Regions from separate parts of the Enterobacter sp. JBIWA008 genome, predicted to be linked through region 1. Evidence: predicted binding sites of a transcription regulator. Region 1 holds the regulator's gene; each other region holds the start of a gene.

Region 1 (3,280 bases):
GGCTGAAGTGCCAGGCGGCAAAATGGCCGACCGGGTTATCCGGATGCTGACGGGCGATTTTCTCCAGCGCGCCCAGCTGCTTATCCATGTTAAAGCGCGTCGGGTAGCGGTGATAGAGAATATCATCGGCCAGCACGCGCAGGCGTGCGGACACGGTCTGGGCGTTCCAGCGGATCACCGCTTCGGCATGGCTGCGCTCGACCAGCTTTTGCACCTCCTGCGGGTGGTGCAGGCTAACGGAGATATGCTCCTGCAGATCCAGCCCGACCTGGAAGGTGCGCAGCAGCCGTTTGTACTCGTGGTTCTTGTTGGCGGCAAGCATATGCAGCTGTTGATAGCACTGGCTTATCAGATCCACCACCTTCTGCTGGCGCGTCAGCAGGGGCGGTAAGGATTTTTCCGGATCGGTATGCTGGGTGAGCAGGGTGTATTTGGCCTCGCAGTAATCCGCAAGCTGCACATAGAGCAGGCTCAGGGATTCACGCAGCGGCTGTTCGCGCCACAGCCAGAACCAGAACCAGTTGAACAGCCCGTACCACAGTGTCCCCAGGGCGTAGATCAGCAGCGGCTCCCACACCGGCATGTTCCCGGCGAGGCTCAACGTGAAGATGGCCGCAATCAGCGAAGCGGGAAGCAGGCGGGCGTGCAGCGAACTGATTTCTGCCGTGACGCCGAGGGTCATTGCCAGCACGGTCAGGATCAGCGGCAGCGGGATATCCCGGGCCAGTAAAAGCTGTACGGCGAGGCTGCAGCCGGCAAACAGGCAGCCACCGATAATCAGTCGTTTGAAAAAGCGCTTATGCGGCGTGTCCAGACCGGCGATGTTGCAGCAGGCGGGCACGAGGGAAAACAGCAGGCCTTGCTGAAGATGTCCGAGGATCAGGCCTATGGCCACAGGAAGACACAACACCAGCGTTTGTCGCAGTGCGTAGTTAACTTCCGGGTGATAGATCAGCCTGCGCCACATGGGGAGTAGAGACAAAAACGGCGTGACACCTTGCGATGGCACGCCGTTTAAGCGGAATTAACGCGTTCCGTAGACCACGATGGTTTTACCGTGGGCGGAGATCAGGTTTTGATCTTCCAGCATTTTCAGGATACGGCCCACTGTTTCGCGGGAGCAACCGACGATCTGACCAATTTCCTGACGGGTAATTTTAATTTGCATGCCGTCCGGGTGGGTCATTGCGTCTGGCTGTTTCGCCAGGTTCAGCAGGGTTTGTGCGATGCGGCCAGTCACGTCCAGGAAGGCGAGGTTGCCCACTTTCTCTGAGGTGACCTGGAGACGGCGCGCCATCTGGGAAGAAAGACGCATCAGGATATCAGGGTTAACCTGAATCAGCTGACGGAACTTCTTGTAAGAAATTTCAGCCACTTCACATGCTGTCTTTGCTCGAACCCAGGCGCTACGTTCCTGGCCTTCTTCAAACAGGCCCAGTTCACCGATGAAATCGCCCTGGTTCAGATAAGAAAGGATCATCTCTTTCCCTTCTTCATCTTTGATCAGCACTGCCACCGAGCCTTTAACGATGTAATACAACGTTTCCGCTTTTTCACCCTGGTGAATCAGCGTGCTCTTTGATGGGTACTTATGAATGTGGCAATGAGACAAGAACCATTCGAGAGTCGGGTCTGTTTGCGGTTTGCCAAGCACCATGCGCTGTTATCCTCTGTTATAAGCTGTCACCAGAGTCATCAGATGCATCCGGACTCTGGGGTTGCAATCGAATTCTTACCCATACCCTGGGAAGTCGGCTACCGTAACGTTTCGCAGCCAGTAAAGTTTGATGTCCTCTGCATACATGTGTAACGTCAATGTATTACTGTAGCATCCAGAGTGTTTTAGCATAGCTTTCGCCGCGTGTCTCCTGGTGTCTCGCTTCAGCATGATGCAGGTCGCCTTCCATTGCGAGAAATGTAACGCACGCGTAATCTGTCACCAAAAATGCAACGTTGGAGTTTAAGAATATGCAAGCGCGCGTGAAATGGGTTGAAGGTTTAACGTTCCTGGGCTAGTCCGCGTCAGGACACCAGATTTTGATGGACGGCAACTCCGGCGATAAAGCGCCAAGCCCAATGGAAATGGTGCTGATGGCGGCAGGTGGATGCAGCGCCATTGACGTGGTGTCGATTCTGCAAAAAGGTCGTCATGACGTGACGGATTGTGAGGTCAAACTCACGTCAGAGCGTCGCGAAGAGGCGCCACGCCTGTTCACCCATATTAACCTGCACTTTGTGGTCACCGGTAAAGAGCTGAAAGACGCGGCGGTCTCGCGTGCGGTGGACCTGTCTGCGGAGAAGTACTGCTCTGTGGCGTTAATGCTGGAGAAAGCGGTAAAAATCACGCATTCGTATGAAGTGATCGAGGGCTAATTAATGGGGCATCGTGCGTGTTGATGCCCTCACTCTAACCCTCTCCCACTGGGAGAGGGAACATGTTCACGCTATCTGCTTCCCTTCCATCAGTCGCTCCACCAGCGGCGTCATGATGAGCTCCATCGCCAGCCCCATTTTACCGCCCGGCACCACTAACGTATTCATGTGCGAAATAAACGAGCCCTGCAGCATGGCCAGCAGCCAGGGGTAATCAATACCGTCGAGGTTGCGGAAATGGATCACCACAAAGCTCTCATCCAGCGACGGGATGCTTTTGGCGGCAAACGGGTTGGAGGTGTCCACCGTCGGCACGCGCTGGAAGTTGATATGGGTGCGGGAGAACTGCGGCGTCAGGAAGTTAATGTAATCCTCCATGGAGCGCACCACTGAGTCCATCACCGCCTCTCGCGAATGGCCGCGCTCGCTCATGTCGCGCGTCAGCTTCTGGATCCACTCCAGGTTAACGATAGGAACCACGCCGACCAGCAGATCCACGTGACGCGCCACGTCGTGTTGAGGGGTGACCACGCCACCGTGCAATCCTTCGTAAAAAAGGACGTCGGTGGGTTCCGGCAGCGGCTGCCACGGGGTAAAGGTGCCCGGCACCTGATTCCAGGGTACGGCTTCGTCATAGGTATGCAGATACTTGCGGGACTGCCCTTTGCCGCTCTGACCGTACTCTATAAAGGTTTGTTCCAGCAGGCCGAAGTCATTGGCTTCCGGGCCGAAGTAGCTGATGTGTTTACCCAGATCGCGCGCCTTACGGATGGCCATGTCCATCTCCGGACGCGTGTAGCGGTGAAAACTGTCGCCTTCGACCTCCGCCGCACGGAGATTCAGCTGGGCGAAAATCTTGCGAAATGCGAGGCTGGTGGTGGTGGTTCCCGCACCACTCGACCCCGTA
Region 2 (3,280 bases), 1.2 Mb from region 1:
GCAGGATCCACGCCCGCCGCAATCAGGTCCTTTCGCATCGTTACAGGTTCATTGTAGCTTTGTAGCGCGTTATCGCCGCTCAGCAGCAGGTAGTTCACCTTGCCGCTGTTGTAGGCGTTCAGCGCGCCCTGAATGCGGTAACGGTAATACTGGTTAATCACGCCGGTGCGGTAATACTTGGCGGTGCCGAGCACCACGCCAACCTGACGATAGGGCAGGTCCTGCAGGTCATCAAAGATGTAGGGGGCGGTTTTCCAGCTCATCCAGCGGTCGAGACCCAGCACGATCAACAGCAGTATGCCGACCAGGACAGACAGGCTGTAAAAAACGCGCTTTAACATGGAGATGGCTCGTTCGTGGATGAAATTTAACTCAGGCTACTTTACCCGCCTGGTTAGCGCAAGAAACAGAGACTCAACTGAGGGGTTTTTCAGCAAACTGGCGGGCATTTCTGCCCGCCGGAAGGATCAGGCAAGCAGTACGCGGTCAATTGTCGTACAGCCTAACGCTTTGAGCGTTGCGGCGGTGGCATCCCACTGGATCAGCGGCGCATCGGCAATCTCAGCCAGAATGGCGCGCTGAATGTCCGGATAGTCATAGCCGTTCAGGCTCAGCAGGTTAAGCGCGCCCTGTAGCGGAGGCAGGGTTGGGTTAAACGCGGCGTTTTCCGCATAGCTGCCGCTAAAGATCCGGCCATCACGGCACTGCAGCGCCACGCCGCTCGGGGACTTGCTGTACGGCGTGTGGCTCTTGTTGGCCGCGCGAATGGCCGCCTGGCTCAGGTCATCGCCGGACAGGGCGTAACCGTGGTCCTGATCGTCCATCAGCAGCGTTTTGATCTCCAGATCTTTCGGCCCAAACGCGTCAGGCAGATAATCCCCCAGCGTGTGCGGCGCGCGGCCCGGCAGGTTGATGCGCAGCTGCAGTCCGCTGTTCAGCTCGTTCATAAACTGACGGCAGTGGCCGCAGGGGGTGTAGTTAACGGTAATGGCGCTCAGGGCTTTTTCACCGCGCAGCCAGGCGTGGCTGATGGCGCTCTGCTCGGCGTGAACGGTTTGCTGCATGGTCGCGCCCAGAAACTCCATATTGCCGCCGAAGTACCAGGTGCCGCTGACGCCGCGGGCAATCGCCCCGACGTTAAAGTGGGAGAGATCGGCCCGCGCGCAGGCGGCAGCCAGAGGAAGCAGTGCGAAAGCCAGCGCATCTTCGTCCAGTCCCGCTGCTTGTTTCAGCATCGTGACCTGCTCCGCGGTCAGCAGGGCGGGGAAGTGTGCATCTGCCAGAACGGGAGCAAGGGCTGACTGCAAATTCTCTGCAAGCTGGGCGAAAGCAGCTTGAAAACGTGGGTGCATGGCGTTTGCCTCATAAAGGTTAATGGATCGGTAGTTTACGGAGCCGTCAGGGCTTTATATGTGATCCACTTCTCATTATGTATGCAACTTATGAAATCAAAATGAAATTTGCGCGACGCATCGCAAATTTTAGCCCATCACCGCCAGAATCAGCGGGAAAATGAACGGGGCCAGCAGGGAGGTGATAATCCCGCAGATCACCAGCGCCAGCGAGCTAAATGCCCCTTCCTGATAATCCAGCTCCGCACAGCGGGCAGTGCCCAGCGCGTGGGAGGCGGTGCCCATCGACAGTCCCCGTGCCGCCTTAGTATGAATACGCATCGCGTTCAGCAGGGTGTGACCAAACACCGCGCCGAGAATACCGACGAAAATAACGCACATCGCGCTGATGGCCGGAATACCGCCGAGGCTGCCACCGACCGCCATCGCGATAGGCGTGGTCACCGATTTAGGCAGGATAGAGGCGGCAATCTGCGGGGAGGCCCCCATCAGCAGAGCCACCGACGTGCCGGTGATCATCGCCACCAGGCTGCCCACAAAACAGATGGTAATGATGGATTTCCAGCGGGCGCGGATCTGGTGAAGCTGCTCATATAAAGGAAAGGCAAGCGCGACAACGGCGGGCTGCAGCAGGTCGTTTAAAATTTTGCTGCCCGCAAAGTAGCGTTCATAAGGAATGCCGGTGAGCAGCAGGAATGGAATGATCACCACCATTGCCACCAGCAGCGGGTTCAGCAACGGCATTTTGAAGCGTGCGGCAAGTTTACGTGCGGCGAAGAACACCACCAGGGTTAACGGCAGCGACCACCAGATATTGGCTATCATTTCTTTGTTTTCTCCCCAATCACGTTACGTTCGCCATGCACCAGATGCGAACTCCAGCTCACCACCAGGAAAACCACCAGCGTGCTGACCGCGCAGGAGACCACAATCGGGCCGAACTGGGCCTTGAGCAAATCAAAATACTGCATGACGCCGACGCCGATAGGCACGAAAAGCAGCGCCATATAGCGAATGAGGACGAAGCAGCCGGGATTGACCCATTTTGCAGGCAGGATTTGCAGCGCCAGCAAAACGAAGAGGATCAGCATGCCGATAATGCTGCCGGGAATGGTGATGGGCAGCAGCGACGCGATGAAAATCCCGGCATACAGGCAGGCGTAAATCAGGACGAATGCGCGCAGATATTGCCAGATAATGTTCAATGATTTGCTCATGGAGTTAGTCCTTGCTGAAACGCATTCATCATACAATTAAACCTAAAAATGTGCCACGGATCACATCATGAAATTTGAGCATACCAGACATTCCAGAATGGAACGTCCGGCATCGCCTTACAGGGGCAGGCTACAGTTTAGAGGAAAGGGAGTGAGGTGGCGAAGTGACGCGCCAGAGATTGCATCAGCGTCAGGCGGTCAGTTTATCGAGAAAAGAAAACAACGCCTGATTCATTTCGCGATAATCATGCGAGCGAAGTTTTTCCGCCGTTTCGACAAAACGGAATTCAGCCGCGCGGCGGAGGTCGTTGTGCGAATGCTCAATCAGCAGCTCTACGACCTCCGGCGTCAGTTCCATATGGCACTGAAAACCGTAAACCCGTTCGCCGTATTGCACGATCTGTCGGGGACAGCCCTCGCTGTAAGCGAGAACCTTAGCCTGTGGCGTCAGCCCTGGCATGTCGTTATGCCAGTGACCGACGTTCAGCTCGTGGCCAAAATCCTTAAATAGCGGGTTCGCCTTGCCTGCATCCGTGAGCCTGACGGTAAATTTGCCGATCTCTTTTTCCGGGCTATGGCAAAACGCTGCGCCCAGCGCTTCACCGATAAGCTGCGAGCCCAGACAAACGCCTATCACCGTTTTACCCGCCTCTATTGCGCGGCCGATTAGTCGCATTTCCGCCTGCGCATCAAACCAGGGGCACTCCTCAA
Region 3 (3,280 bases), 770 kb from region 1:
CTGCCCGTTAAAGCCAGGCCAGCGTAACAACGCTTCCGCGCCCACACACTTGTTGTTCTTGATATCAATAATCGGCTGATAGTGGACGCAAAGCTGGCGTTTGTTCAGCGCCCGGTGCAGTAAGCGCCCCGGCGAATTAAGCTCACGATGGGTACGAGACCATACCAGTAAAATAATAATGCTGCAGATCATGCCCAGCGGCAGCGTCAACGTCGCCTGGTGATAAAGCGTTTCATAAAAGCGTTTATTCGATGTCGACACAATCGCCGCAATAGGTCTTTTGGGGGATGTTACGATCGTATAAAAGCGGTTATCTTTTTGAAATACCGATTCCTTATCCCGAATCATCGAATTTAATAAAGAAACATTGGCTTTCTGGCTGACGGAAAAGAAAGCATTGGTTACCGTGTCGTACACACCCCAGGAGAGAGAATGATCCGCAGACATGACTTCGCTGTATGAAAGCGGATTGACGACCACTACATAATTTCCGCGCTGCATATATGTCATTTTATAGCCAGTATAAAATGGGGTATCGCGATAATAATAGATAGCGACGTCAGGTTTACGCGTGTAATTAGCGACAGGAATGGCGTAGGGCCGATCCGGTGTAAAAACGGTCGAACAAAGAAAATTCTGACCTTCAGCATAAATTAAATCGGCGACAAACAGGCGGCCACGAACAACGTTCAGCATATATTGACGGTGTCCCGGCGTGCAAAGCTCACCCTGATATTTTTCAGCCTCGTCCCGGGCCAGTTCAACCTGTTGAATAACCAGCTCTGTTTTGTCTAAAGCCAGTTCAGCAAATGTACGTAGCTGGGCGCTTGTTTCAGACACGGCTCGTAGCTGGGCAAACCATAGCGCAAGCATCACCGGCAGCATAACTACCATGATGATCCCTACCACCCTGAGCGTTTTGCGCCGCGCGCTACGATTCATTTCCCGCCCTATATCCCTGCATATTGTACGCCTGTAGTAATGAAGGCCGGATGTTTTGTTGAACAGGTGATTACGTTGCATGAATCATGCGAAGTTAGCAACAGACTTTTAGTATTAAAAATCTTAAAATTCGTTATGACGATAATATTTTCCCGTAAGTTAAACTGTAAGTATTCGTTCCGTTTCAATTAAGGAAAATAATTATCCAGCCCGCCGGGGCAGGCGCAAAGATAACACAACAGACGATCGTTGATTAAGCCAAACGTCTGACAGCATGAAAAAAGTACAGCTTCATCATGACGTTTATGCTATTTGCTCTGGGGTATTGTGTTCGTTGATTTATAAATAATCAGGCTTTGCGCAATATTTTCAGTTTCGGCTGAGAATAACGCCCCTTTTATAAAAACCGAATTTGCGGTATCCCCACCTGCCCGATGGGCGTTTCCGGCACGCTGTGGATCCGTCCCCTCGTACGCCGAAGGCAGAACCAGCACGCACAATCGCCTTTCCTGAGGAATAAAATCCTTTTTTGCTCGCACAGATACTGGCGAATAAATCAACAAACGTGATATAGTTCACACATATTTTGTAACGAGAAACACCGTTTCATTCAGTTCGTCTTTTTTGTAGAGGATGGGTTTTATGGCAACCATTACTACCAGCATGGTTCTCCTGCGCTGGCCTTTGTTGAGTGCGGTACTGATGTTTTTGGCCAGCACGCTGAACATTCAGTTTCGTAAATCTGACTATGCGGGTCTTGCTGTCATCAGTACGCTGCTGGGGCTGGGTGCGGCCTGCTGGTTTGCAACGGGTCTGCTTGGCATCACCCTACTGGATATCGCCGCTGTCTGGGAAAATATTAAAGTGGTGATGGTTGAGGCGATGAGCCACACGCCACCAGACTGGCCGATGGTGATTACCTGATCCCTTACGGAATAAAAAAACCCAGACCATAGTCTGGGTTTTTTGTTTTAAGCACGCGGAAATCAGAACGGAATGTCGTCGTCGAAATCCATTGGCGGTTCGTTAGACGGCGCCGGAGCAGACTGCTGCTGCGGACGAGACTGTGCGCCACCGCTGAACTGGTTGCCGCCCTGAGGCTGCTGAGGCTGACCCCAACCGCCCTGCTGCTGGCTCTGACCGCCACCCGCTGGTGCACCACCGCCCTGACGGCCACCCAGCATCTGCATGGTGCCGCCCACGTTAACCACGACTTCAGTGGTGTACTTCTCAGCACCGGACTGATCGGTCCATTTGCGGGTACGCAGCTGGCCTTCGATATAGACCTGAGAGCCTTTACGCAGATACTCACCGGCCACTTCGGCCAGTTTGCCAAACAGCACAACGCGGTGCCATTCGGTCTGCTCTTTCATCTCACCGGTCGCTTTATCACGCCAGGATTCGGAAGTAGCCAGCGTAATGTTGGCAACTGCGCCACCACTCGGCATGTAGCGTACTTCCGGGTCCTGGCCCAGATTACCGACGAGAATCACCTTGTTTACGCCTCTGCTGGCCATGTTCATGTCTCCTGAATACGTTTCTTAATAGTGTAAACGCGCGAGTGTACCATTTCCACGCAGCAATTTGCATAGTTGCGTAGTCGGTTCAGAAATCTCTCGCGAACTCGACATTGTTACACAGCCAATCAGAAAATGCATTCCAATACTGTATATTCAAACAGGTTAAATTGTGTCATAATTAGCCGTTTCTGACAGCCGTTTGTCCTTCAAACAAACCAGGCAATCCGTGTTCCAACCGGGAAAGGTGAATGGATAAGATCGAAGTTCGGGGCGCCCGCACCCACAATCTCAAGAATATCAACCTCATAATCCCTCGCGACAAACTCATCGTCGTGACCGGGCTTTCGGGGTCTGGCAAATCCTCACTGGCTTTCGACACCTTGTATGCCGAAGGACAGCGTCGTTACGTTGAATCACTTTCTGCGTACGCGCGTCAGTTCCTGTCGCTGATGGAAAAACCGGATGTCGACCACATTGAAGGGTTATCCCCTGCTATCTCTATTGAGCAGAAGTCCACCTCGCATAACCCGCGTTCAACGGTCGGTACCATTACCGAAATTCACGACTACCTGCGTCTGCTGTATGCACGCGTGGGTGAGCCGCGCTGCCCTGACCACGACGTCCCCCTGGCGGCACAGACCGTAAGCCAGATGGTGGATAACGTGCTGTCGCAGCCTGAAGGCAAACGCCTGATGCTGCTGGCACCGATCATTAAAGAGCGCAAAGGCGAGCACACCAAGACGCTGGAAAACCTGGCAAGCCAGGGCTATATCCGCGCCCGTATCGACGGCGAAGTGTGCGACCTGTCCGATCCACCA

Evidence for each region. The regulator CRP, encoded in region 1, controls carbon source genes, mostly activating them, when cyclic AMP is high. The targets are predictions, from matches to a motif close to ATGTGANNNNNNTCACAT.
Region 2: the regulator CRP is predicted to act here: its motif matches at 1,411-1,428, upstream of cdd (cytidine deaminase).
Region 3: the regulator CRP is predicted to act here: its motif matches at 1,506-1,523, upstream of KGP24_RS01800 (YjcB family protein).

What each region holds. Positions count from the first base shown of each region.
Region 1 covers NZ_CP074149.1:4,431,630-4,434,909, reverse strand. The annotation lists gene KGP24_RS21610 (YccS/YhfK family putative transporter) at 1-967, opposite strand, end outside; gene crp (cAMP-activated global transcriptional regulator CRP) at 1,025-1,657, opposite strand; gene KGP24_RS21600 (OsmC family protein) at 2,041-2,373, shown strand; gene KGP24_RS21595 (phosphoribulokinase) at 2,440-3,280, opposite strand, start outside.
Region 2 covers NZ_CP074149.1:3,221,531-3,224,810, reverse strand. The annotation lists gene sanA (outer membrane permeability protein SanA) at 1-341, opposite strand, end outside; gene cdd (cytidine deaminase) at 468-1,352, opposite strand; gene KGP24_RS15490 (CidB/LrgB family autolysis modulator) at 1,482-2,177, opposite strand; gene KGP24_RS15485 (CidA/LrgA family protein) at 2,174-2,569, opposite strand; gene KGP24_RS15480 (type 1 glutamine amidotransferase) at 2,760-3,280, opposite strand, start outside.
Region 3 covers NZ_CP074149.1:377,589-380,868, reverse strand. The annotation lists gene KGP24_RS01805 (EAL domain-containing protein) at 1-942, opposite strand, end outside; gene KGP24_RS01800 (YjcB family protein) at 1,585-1,866, shown strand; gene ssb1 (single-stranded DNA-binding protein SSB1) at 1,929-2,459, opposite strand; gene uvrA (excinuclease ABC subunit UvrA) at 2,711-3,280, shown strand, end outside.